Gemmobacter sp. 24YEA27: one gene and its partner. The protein of the gene in region 2 interacts with the protein of the main gene of each other region in a pairwise test. Links are inferred from orthologs where the notes say so. Each region holds a gene or a part of one and is shown on either strand. Other genes may lie near its edges.

Evidence for each region.
Region 1: the proteins of leuS (region 2) and ligA interact in binary tests that used the Escherichia coli proteins (3 or more experiments, as listed by UniProt). The link is inferred for Gemmobacter sp. 24YEA27 from one-to-one orthologs.

What each region holds. Positions count from the first base shown.
Region 1 is NZ_JASJPW010000001.1:2,529,654-2,532,630, forward strand. It holds ligA (NAD-dependent DNA ligase LigA), read right to left. Parts: upstream 2,642-2,977; coding sequence 359-2,641; downstream 1-358. Other genes in the region: recG (ATP-dependent DNA helicase RecG), read right to left, coding at 1-362; ctrA (response regulator transcription factor CtrA), read right to left, coding at 2,795-2,977. UniProt on the Escherichia coli protein: DNA ligase that catalyzes the formation of phosphodiester linkages between 5'-phosphoryl and 3'-hydroxyl groups in double-stranded DNA using NAD as a coenzyme and as the energy source for the reaction.
Region 2 is NZ_JASJPW010000001.1:441,583-447,994, forward strand. What follows is about bases 1,291-4,450. They hold leuS (leucine--tRNA ligase), read right to left. Parts: upstream 4,070-4,450; coding sequence 1,511-4,069; downstream 1,291-1,510. Other genes in these bases: lptE (LPS assembly lipoprotein LptE), read right to left, coding at 1,291-1,489; QNO18_RS02255 (GNAT family N-acetyltransferase), read right to left, coding at 4,131-4,450. In the rest of the region: holA (DNA polymerase III subunit delta), read right to left, coding at 1-968; more of lptE, read right to left, coding at 968-1,290; more of QNO18_RS02255, read right to left, coding at 4,451-4,544; dapE (succinyl-diaminopimelate desuccinylase), read right to left, coding at 4,544-5,698; QNO18_RS02265 (alpha/beta fold hydrolase), read right to left, coding at 5,763-6,412.

The DNA.
Region 1 (2,977 bases), 2.1 Mb from region 2 along the record:
GAAATCACACGGCGCGCGCCCTCCGGCAGGATGCGCTGCAAATAGTCGCCACGCGCGTGGAAGAAGACCAGTTCCAGCGCAGCGCCCTCATCGTCGCGGCACTGCACCACTGTCGGCGCCGAACGGGTGCGCCCCGGTTGATGGCGCAGCACCTCGACCGCGATGGTCACAGTTGTGGGCAAAACATAGTCGCGAATGCCGGCGCGCAGACTGCGGTCGATGCCGCTGTAAGGCAGCAGGTACAAAAGATCCTTCGGGCGGCTGACCGCCAGCCCCTCAAACGCCTTCGCGCTTTTCGCACCGACGCCGTCCAGCGTCTCCAGATTCGCGAAAAGCGGAAAGAGCGCCTCAGGACGGCTCATGCGCCGGTATCTCCTGGCTGACCAGCCGCCAGATCACCGATCAACACGAGCCAGCCATCCTCGTCGAGCGTGCGGATGTTTAGCTTTGCCGCTTCCTTCAGCTTGGAGCCGGCGCCGGGCCCGGCCACCAGAAGATCGGTTTTGGCTGAAACCGAGCCGGCAACCTTCGCCCCGAGCGATTCTGCGCGGGCCTTAGCCTCGGCCCGGGTCATTTTCTCAAGCGAGCCTGTAAAAACGACGGTCAGGCCCGCCACCGGGCTTTGAGTCGCCCGTTTCGCAGGCGGCGTGATCTCTTTAAGCTGAGCCACGAGATCATCGACCGCCTGGCGCTCATGCCCGCCAGGCGCCAGCGCGGTCACCAGCGAGACCGCCAGAACCGCGCCGATCCCGTCGATCGACAAAAGCTCCTGCCAGGCGACAAGCGTCGCCGGGTCCAGCGGATCCTGATCCCAGATCACCGCACGGGCCTTTGCCGGCTGCGCCCGCCGCCCCGCGTCACGGGCGGCGATACGCTCTTCCGCCTCAGCCTCATCCGCCGCGATCTGGCGCAAAGCGGCCGGATGGGCGATGTCGATGGCCGATGCCAGGGTGGTCCAGGACTGGTAGTGCCGCGCCAGATCGCGCGCCGCCACCTCACCGACATCACGGATGCCAAGCGCGAAGAGCAAGCGTTCAAATCCGATCGTCCGGCGTTCGTCGATCGCGGCCCAGAGCTTCCTGACCGAGGTCTCGCCAAACCCATCACGGTTCTTCAGCTTTTGCAGCGGGTTAGCAGTGTCACGAGCCTCAAGCGTAAAGATATCAGCCGGCGTTTTCACTGGCAAAAGGTCATCGAGATAGAACAGCTCAACCTGTTTCGCGCCGAGGCCCTCGATGTCAAACGCGTTGCGGCTGACAAAATGTTTCAGCCTTTCGACACCTTGCGCGGGACAGATCAGTCCGCCAGTGCAGCGACGCACGGAGTCTTCGGGGGCACGGATCGCCGGGCTGCCGCATTGCGGACAGGTCTCGGGGAAGGCATAGGGGATCGCGCCTTCGGGCCGTTTCGTAAGATCGACATCCGCGATCTTCGGGATCACATCACCGGCGCGGTAGACCTGGACGAAATCGCCGATCCGGATATCCTTGCCGCCGCGGATCTCTTCGCCGGCCGAGTTGCGGCCATGGATGTAATCCTCATTATGCAGCGTGGCGTTCGAGACCACCACACCGGCCACCGTCACCGGCACCAGCCGTGCAACCGGCGAGAGTGCGCCGGTGCGGCCGACCTGAATGTCGATGGCCTCAAGCCAGGTCCAGGCGAGTTCGGCCGGGAATTTATGCGCAATCGCCCAGCGGGGCGTGGTGGAGCGAAACCCCAGCCGCGCCTGCAGCGCCAGATCGTCAACCTTATAGACCACGCCGTCGATGTCATAGCCAAGCCCGGCCCGCAATTCACCGATATGGCGATACTGCGCCAGCATGTCCTCTGGCCCCGCACAAAGCCGCGTCAGGGGATTGGTCTGGAACCCCAGTTCCGCGAGGCGCCGGATCGCGCCCGACTGGCTGTTGGCGAGGGGCGCCGACACCTCCCCCCAGGCATAGGCGAAGAATTTGAGCGGGCGGCTCGCGGTGATCCGCGCATCGAGCTGGCGCAGACTGCCAGCGGCCGCATTGCGCGGATTGGCGAAGGTTTTTTCCCCCAGTTCTGCCTGGCGGCTGTTCAGCGCCGCGAAATCGCCATGGGACATATAGACCTCGCCCCGCACCTCCATAATGTCCGGGGCCCCGGAAACCATATGCGGGATATCGGCAATCGTGAGGGCATTCGCGGTCACGTTCTCGCCCGTTGCGCCATCGCCCCTGGTCGCGGCCTGGACCAGCCGCCCCGATTCGTAGCGCAAGGAAAGCGAGAGCCCGTCGATCTTCGGCTCTGCAGTATAGCTCACCCCGCCGGAATGGTTGAGGAAGGACCGCACCCGGTCGTCGAAATCCGAGACATCGCTGTCATCGAACGCATTTTCGAGACTGAGCATTGCGACGCGATGCGAAACCTTGCCAAACCCTTCCGCCGGCGCCGCGCCAATCTGATCACTGGCGCTGTCAGCCCGTTTCATCGCGGGAAAGCGCGCCTCGATCGCCGCATTGCGGCGCTTCAGCTGATCATATTCCGCATCGCTGATCACCGGAGCATCTTCAGCGTGATAGGCATGATTCGCGCCGGCAAGCTGTTGCGCCAGCATATTCAGCTCGGCCAGGGCCTCTGCTTCACTGAGATCTTCGACTGCTCTGGCTTCCATTGCCCCCTCCGCCCGGCTCGGCCCGAACCTAGGACCTGACCATCAGGAGGTAAAGCACCTCACGCGCCTGGCACCGGCTCAGCCGTGCCGAACCCCGTCACTCCGCGAGCGCAGGACAGCGGCCTTGCCCGGGCAAATCTGGTTCGTGCCCGATCAGGCCGTTGCCGCGAGCCGTCCGCCGCTGCGGTCCCCTTCCGGATCGCGCAGCACATATCCGCGCCCCCAGACGGTCTCGATATAGCTTTCGCCGCCGGTGGCTTCGCTCAGTTTCTTGCGCAATTTGCAAATAAACACATCAATGATCTTAAGCTCCGGCTCATCCATGCCGCCATAAAG
Region 2 (6,412 bases):
GCAAGCCCCGGCACTTTCATCGTCGAGCGCAGCGTCAGGTCCGCCTCGACCAGATCGGCGATGGCGGGTTCCAGGCTGAGCATGCCCCATTTCCTGAGCTGCCCCTGCATCCGATCCCGGCGCGGCCCGAAGACCCGCGCCTTTTGCAAGCCATTGCCTGCGCCGCCCGGATCGCTTGCCGCAAGATGCAGTGTGCGGAAATACCGTAACGCCTGGATGCAGAGGGTTACCGGCAATACGCCCTGCCCTCCCAGCCGCAGCATCAGCATACCGACCTGGCGGCTTTGCCCCTCGGCCACGGCATTCAGGAGCTCGTCCACCTCGGCGTCAATCGTTGCCGGTGCCAGTGCCGCGACCTCATCCGGCGTCAAAGGCGTCGGATCCTGCCATTTATACAGCGCGATCTTCTCAAGCGTCTGCCGAAAGTCACCCGGATCCAGCGCCCGCGCAAGCTGCGTCAGATCATCCATCACCGCCGCCGGGATCTGCGCGAGCCCGGCTCTGGCCAGTTCGGCTTCGATCTCTTCGCGGGTTGGCGGATCGTCATAAAGCCCGATGCAAACCGCATGGGGCATCTTTTCAAACAATGACTTAAGTGCCGATTTGCCCTTCAGGTCGCCCGCCGTGGCAACGATCACCGCATCGCCCGGCTTCCAGTCCTTCAGCGCCTCGGTGAAGGTGGCGGTCAGCCCGTCGGTTGCATCCTCGACAAAGGCCACACGGGGCCCGGGGAAGAAACCAACCGCCTTGACCGCATCCGACAGCGCCGCCTGGTCCTTGCGCAGATCCGCGCCCGACATGCGCGCAAGCCGCATCTCGGCCTCGCCCTCGGGCCCGATCAGCGCCAGAATCGCCGCCTGGCGCTTCAGCGCGACCCGCATCGTATCGGCACCAAAGATCAGCAGCCCCGCACGGCTGGGGTCAGGCTTTGCCATGTAACGATTGGCCTCGGCGCCGCGCAGCAGCATCAGCCGGCCGAAGGGCTGGAGGCGCGTGCGCTGTTGCGCCGTTGCAGCGCCGCCATTTCCGCGATCAGCCGCGCCACGACCTGATCGGCAAGAATCGACATCAGCCGGCTTTGCGCATCTTCCTCTGCCGCCAGCATCGCCACGGTCGAGCCGGTCGCGTTGAAGGCGGTGAAGCTTTGCGCCCGCCCGCTTGCGAGCACGGTGCCGCTGAGCGTATCCGAGATGCGGAAGGTCACGACGCCGGAAATATTGTAGCGCGTGGTACGGTTGTCTGCGGTGACGCCGACGCCGTCCGTTTTGGTCGTGATGGCATAGTCGAGGTCATAAAGATGGCGCTCGGGCCGCCCGAGACGCTCCTCGATTCGCTGCACAAAGGCAAAAGCCTCTTTGGTATCGGGGTCGGCTGCGCGCACCTGGCCCAGCAGGGCCTCGGCCGGTCCGCCCTTCTTATAGGCGGGGGTAAAGCCGCAGGCGGCAAGCGCCAGCGGCATCAGCAGGAAGGTCCGCCGGTCAGTCCCCACAGGTTCAGCCCCTTGATACCGTCACGCGACGACGTTGATGATGCGCCCCGGCACCACGATGATCTTCTTCACCGCATTGCCACCGAGGAATTTCACCACATCCTCATGGGCCAGCGCCAGCTTTTCAACCTCGGAAGCGGCAAGATCCTTCGGCACGCTGATTTCCGCACGTTTCTTGCCGTTGATCTGGATCGGCAGCGTGATCACATCATCGACCAGCAGCGCCGGGTCGGCTTTCGGCCAGCCAGCCTGAGCACAAAGCCCTTCGCCGCCCTGCATGGCCCAGATTTCCTCGGCCAGATGCGGCGTCATCGGCTGCATCAGTTGCGCCAGCACCCGCATCGCAGCTTGCGCGACCAGCGCCGAGGCATCGGCTTTCGCCAGCGTATTGGTCAGCCCGTAAAGCACGGCAATCGCCTTGTTGAAGGCAAAGCCCTCGATCGACTTCGTGACCTCGACCACCGCCCGCGCCACCGCCTTTTGCAGCTCGAGGTCACCGGTGCCGGCATAATCCGATGGCATCGAGGCGACGCGGTCCGACAGCGTCCAGACGCGGGTCAGGTGCTTGCTGGTGGCATCGGCGCCCGAGGCCGTCCATTCGATATCCCGCTCGGGCGGGCTGTCCGACATCACGAACCAGCGCGCGGTATCCGCGCCATATGAGGCGATGATATTCATCGGATCGACAACGTTTTTCTTTGATTTCGACATCTTGGCCGAAGGGATCACCTCGACCGACCTGCCATCGGCAAGGGTCACACCGCTGTCCTGGCGGATCACATCTTCAGGCAGGTGATAGACCGGGCGGCCCTTGTCATCGGTGGTCTTGTAGATCTCATGCGTGACCATGCCCTGCGTGAACAGCGCATCGAACGGCTCGCGCGATTTCGCGGGCAAATGGCCGGTCACATTCATCGCCCGCGCAAAGTAGCGCGAATACAGAAGATGCAGGATCGCGTGTTCGATGCCGCCGATATACTGGTCGACATTCATCCAGTATTCCGCGTCAGCCGCCACAGTCGGCGTGGTGGCGCGCGGCGCGGTAAAGCGGGTGAAATACCAGGACGAATCGACGAAAGTATCCATCGTATCCGTCTCGCGCTTTGCCGCCTGGCCGCATTTCGGGCAAGGGACATCGCGCCAGGTCGGGTGGCGGTCCAGCGGATTGCCGGGCTTGTCGAAGCTTACATCATAGGGCAGCTCGACGGGGAGGTTCTCTTTCTTCTCGGGCACCACGCCGCAGGTCGGGCAATGGACCACCGGGATCGGGCAACCCCAGTAGCGCTGGCGCGACAGGCCCCAGTCGCGCAGGCGGAATTTGGTCACGCCCTCGCCAAAGCCCTTTTCTTCGGCCAGCGCGATGGCATCGAGAATACCCTGTTCACCGGTTTTGACCCCGGCCCCGGCGACATTGCGGATATAGGTGACGCGCTCGGATTTCGCCGGGACGAAGGGTTCCGTGAGCACCGTCTCGGCTCCGCCTTCCGGGACAAAGACCGGGATGATCGGAAGGCTGTATTTGGTCGCGAATTCGAAGTCGCGCTGATCATGGCCCGGGCAGCCAAAAATCGCGCCGGTGCCGTAATCCATCAGGATGAAATTCGCGATCCAGATCGGCAGCTCGACGGAAGGATCCAGCGGATGGCGCACCCGCACGCCGGTGTCGAAGCCGATCTTTTCAGCGGTTTCGATCTCTTCGGCGGTGGTGCCGCCCTTGCGGCATTCGGCGGCAAAGGCCGCGATGGCCTCGTTCTTCCCGGCCAGCACTTTTGCCAGCGGATGATCGGCCGAGATCCCGGCAAAGCTCGCGCCGCCCAGCGTATCGGGGCGGGTCGTGTAGACTTCCAGCTTTTCAAAGCCTTCCGGCGCATTCACCGTCTCGAACGCGAATTGCAGGCCCTGCGATTTGCCGATCCAGTTCGCCTGCATCAGCCGCACTTTCTCCGGCCATTTCTCCAGCCCGTCGAGCGCGCTCAGCAGATCATCGGCCATGGCCGAGATCTTGAAGAACCACTGCGTCAGCTCTTTGCGTTCAACCAGCGCGCCCGAGCGCCAGCCGCGCCCGTTCTCGACCTGCTCATTGGCGAGCACGGTCATATCGACCGGGTCCCAGTTGACGACGGCGGCCTTGCGATACACCAGCCCGGCCTCGAGCATATCGAGGAACATCGCCTGTTGCTGGCCGTAATATTCCGGGTCGCAGGTGGCAAACTCGCGGCTCCAGTCGATCGACAGGCCCAGCGGTTTCATCTGGTCCTTCATCACGGCGATATTGCCATAGGTCCAGTCTTTGGGATGGCCGCCCCGCTCCATCGCCGCGTTTTCCGCAGGCATCCCGAAAGCATCCCAGCCCATCGGATGCAGCACCGAAAAGCCGCAGGACGACTTATAGCGCGCGACCACATCGCCCATCGTGTAATTGCGCACATGGCCCATATGGATGCGCCCCGACGGATAGGGGAACATCTCAAGCACGTAATATTTCGGCTTTGCCGGGTCGATTTTCGCCGTGAAAACCCCGGCCTCATCCCAGGCGGATTGCCATTTCTTCTCGATCTGACCGGGTTCGTAGCGCGACATGGGATGAGCCTCTGTATCTGACAGAGAGGGAATTACCCCTCCCGGCGTCAGAGGTAAAGGATCACAGCATCAGCTCCATATCGCGATGGGCAATTGCCGCATCCTGGTATTCCGGCCCGAAGGCCCGAAAGCCAAGTGCCTCGTAAAAACCAAGCGCATGGAGCTGCGCGCCAAGCTTCGCGCGGGTGACACCGGGCTGCGCGCGCAAAACCGCCACCGCCTCGCGCATCAGCGCCTGGCCAATGCCGCGACCACGCGCTTCGGCCAGCACACAGACCCGGCCGATCTTGCCGGTCGCACCGTCGATCAGGATGCGCGCGGTCCCGAGCGGCTGGCCGTCTGTGGCCAGCAGATGCAGCGCCTCGCCATCACGCCCGTCGACCTCATCGTCCTCGGAAACCGCCTGTTCCTCGATGAAAACGCGGCGCCGCAGCGCCTGACAGGCGGCCAGGTCATCGGTAAGCGCAACCCGGATCATGCGAAATACTCCCTGAGAATGCGGCTGTAGATCGCTTTGAGCTGGTGGATCTGCGCGATTTCGACCCGCTCATCGACCTGGTGCATGGTTTTTCCAACCAGCCCGAATTCGACCACCGGGCAGTGATCCTTGACGAAACGCGCATCCGAAGTGCCGCCGCTCGTGGAGTATTCCGGAGCAACCCCGGTCTCGGCCTGCACCGCGCGGCGGATCATCGCGGAAAATTCGCCCGGCTCGGTCAGGAAGCTGTCGCCGGAACTTTTGACCTGCACCGTAATCTTCACCCCGGTCTCAGCAGCCACCGCAGCCGCATGAACCTGCAGCCAGGCCGCAATGCTTTCGCCGGAATGCAGGTCATTATAGCGAATATTGACCGTAGCCGTGCCGCGCGCCGGGATCACATTGGTGGCCTTATTGCCGCAATCAATCGTGGTGATCGCGAGGGTCGAGGCGTCGAAATGATCTGATCCCGCGTCCAGCGGCTCCGCCTCCAGCCGCGCCATCAGCTTCACCAGCGCCGACATCGGGTTCTTCGCGCGATGCGGATAGGCGGAATGGCCCTGCACCCCTTCGGCGGTGAACCAGGCGGTGACGCTGCCACGCCGGCCGATCTTCATCATCTGACCCATGACATCGGGGCAGGTCGGCTCACCCACCAGGCAATGCGTCATCCGCTCGCCCTGCTCTGCCATCCAGTCCAGCAGCGCCACGGTTCCATGTTCGGCAATATCTTCTTCATCACCGGTGATCGCGAGGATCACCGCGCCGTCGGGCGGGGTCTCGCGCACGAAATCCACCGCAGCAGCGGCAAAGGCCGCCACACCGGATTTCATATCGGTGGCGCCACGCCCATACATCCAGCCATCGACCACGGCCGCGCCGAAAGGGTCCTGCGACCAGGCCGCGAAATCCCCCACCGGCACCACATCGGTATGACCGTTGAAGCCGAATGACCGGTTCGCACCTCGCGTGCCCCAGCGGGCATAGAGATTGGAAATCCCACCGCGATCGACCCGCGTACAGGCGAACCCGGCCTCGCTCAGCACTGCCTCCAGCAAGACGAGCGCGCCGCCCTCTGCCGGCGTTACCGAATTGCAGCGAATCAGCTCTGCGGTCAGCTTAGCCGGGTCAACCGGGGTGAATTCGGTCATGGCGGTCTCCTTCAGGCGCTTGCGACAGCCATAATCCGGGCCGCCGCGCGGAGCAACCGGCGCCTCAGTCCGCCCCCCCTGCGCCCCCGGCCGCAACTGCCTCAACCGGCGAAAGCACAATCGCTGTCGCATTCTTCACCGTCAGAACCACGCCCGGCAACAGCCCGACCCGCGTCCGCGCTTCGGCCCGGAAGGCCGCGTCGATATTTGCGATGCCGCCCAGCACCTGCAACAGGGCCGGCGAGGTGCCGAGATTGTTATGCCCCGCCCCCTGATTATAGGCGGCGGTGTCGTAATAGGTGACCTCAAGATCAGAGATCGCCCGCAGATCCGTCAGGTTGCCCAGCCGGTCAGGCGCGCCTGCGATGCGCGACGAGATGTTCAGGATGGTGTCACGGGTGCTGCCAAAGATCAGGAAGGGCTGTGGCAGTTTCCCCATCGCATGGGCCTGGGCGCGGAACAGGTCAACATCGAGATCGGGCGAGATCAGGATCACCCCCGCCATGCGGTCCATGACCTTGCGGTCGCCGCGGATCGAGGCCTGACGCAGAGTTTCCATCGTCAGGGCGCCACCCATCGAATGGGCCACGATGATGATCCGCTCCGCCCCGGCTCCGGCAACCTCACGGAGCAAGGCCTCAAGCCCGTCGCGACCGAACAGAGCGGAATCGCGGTCATAGACATAGCCAAGCGCCGATCCGCGCGAGGGCCAGG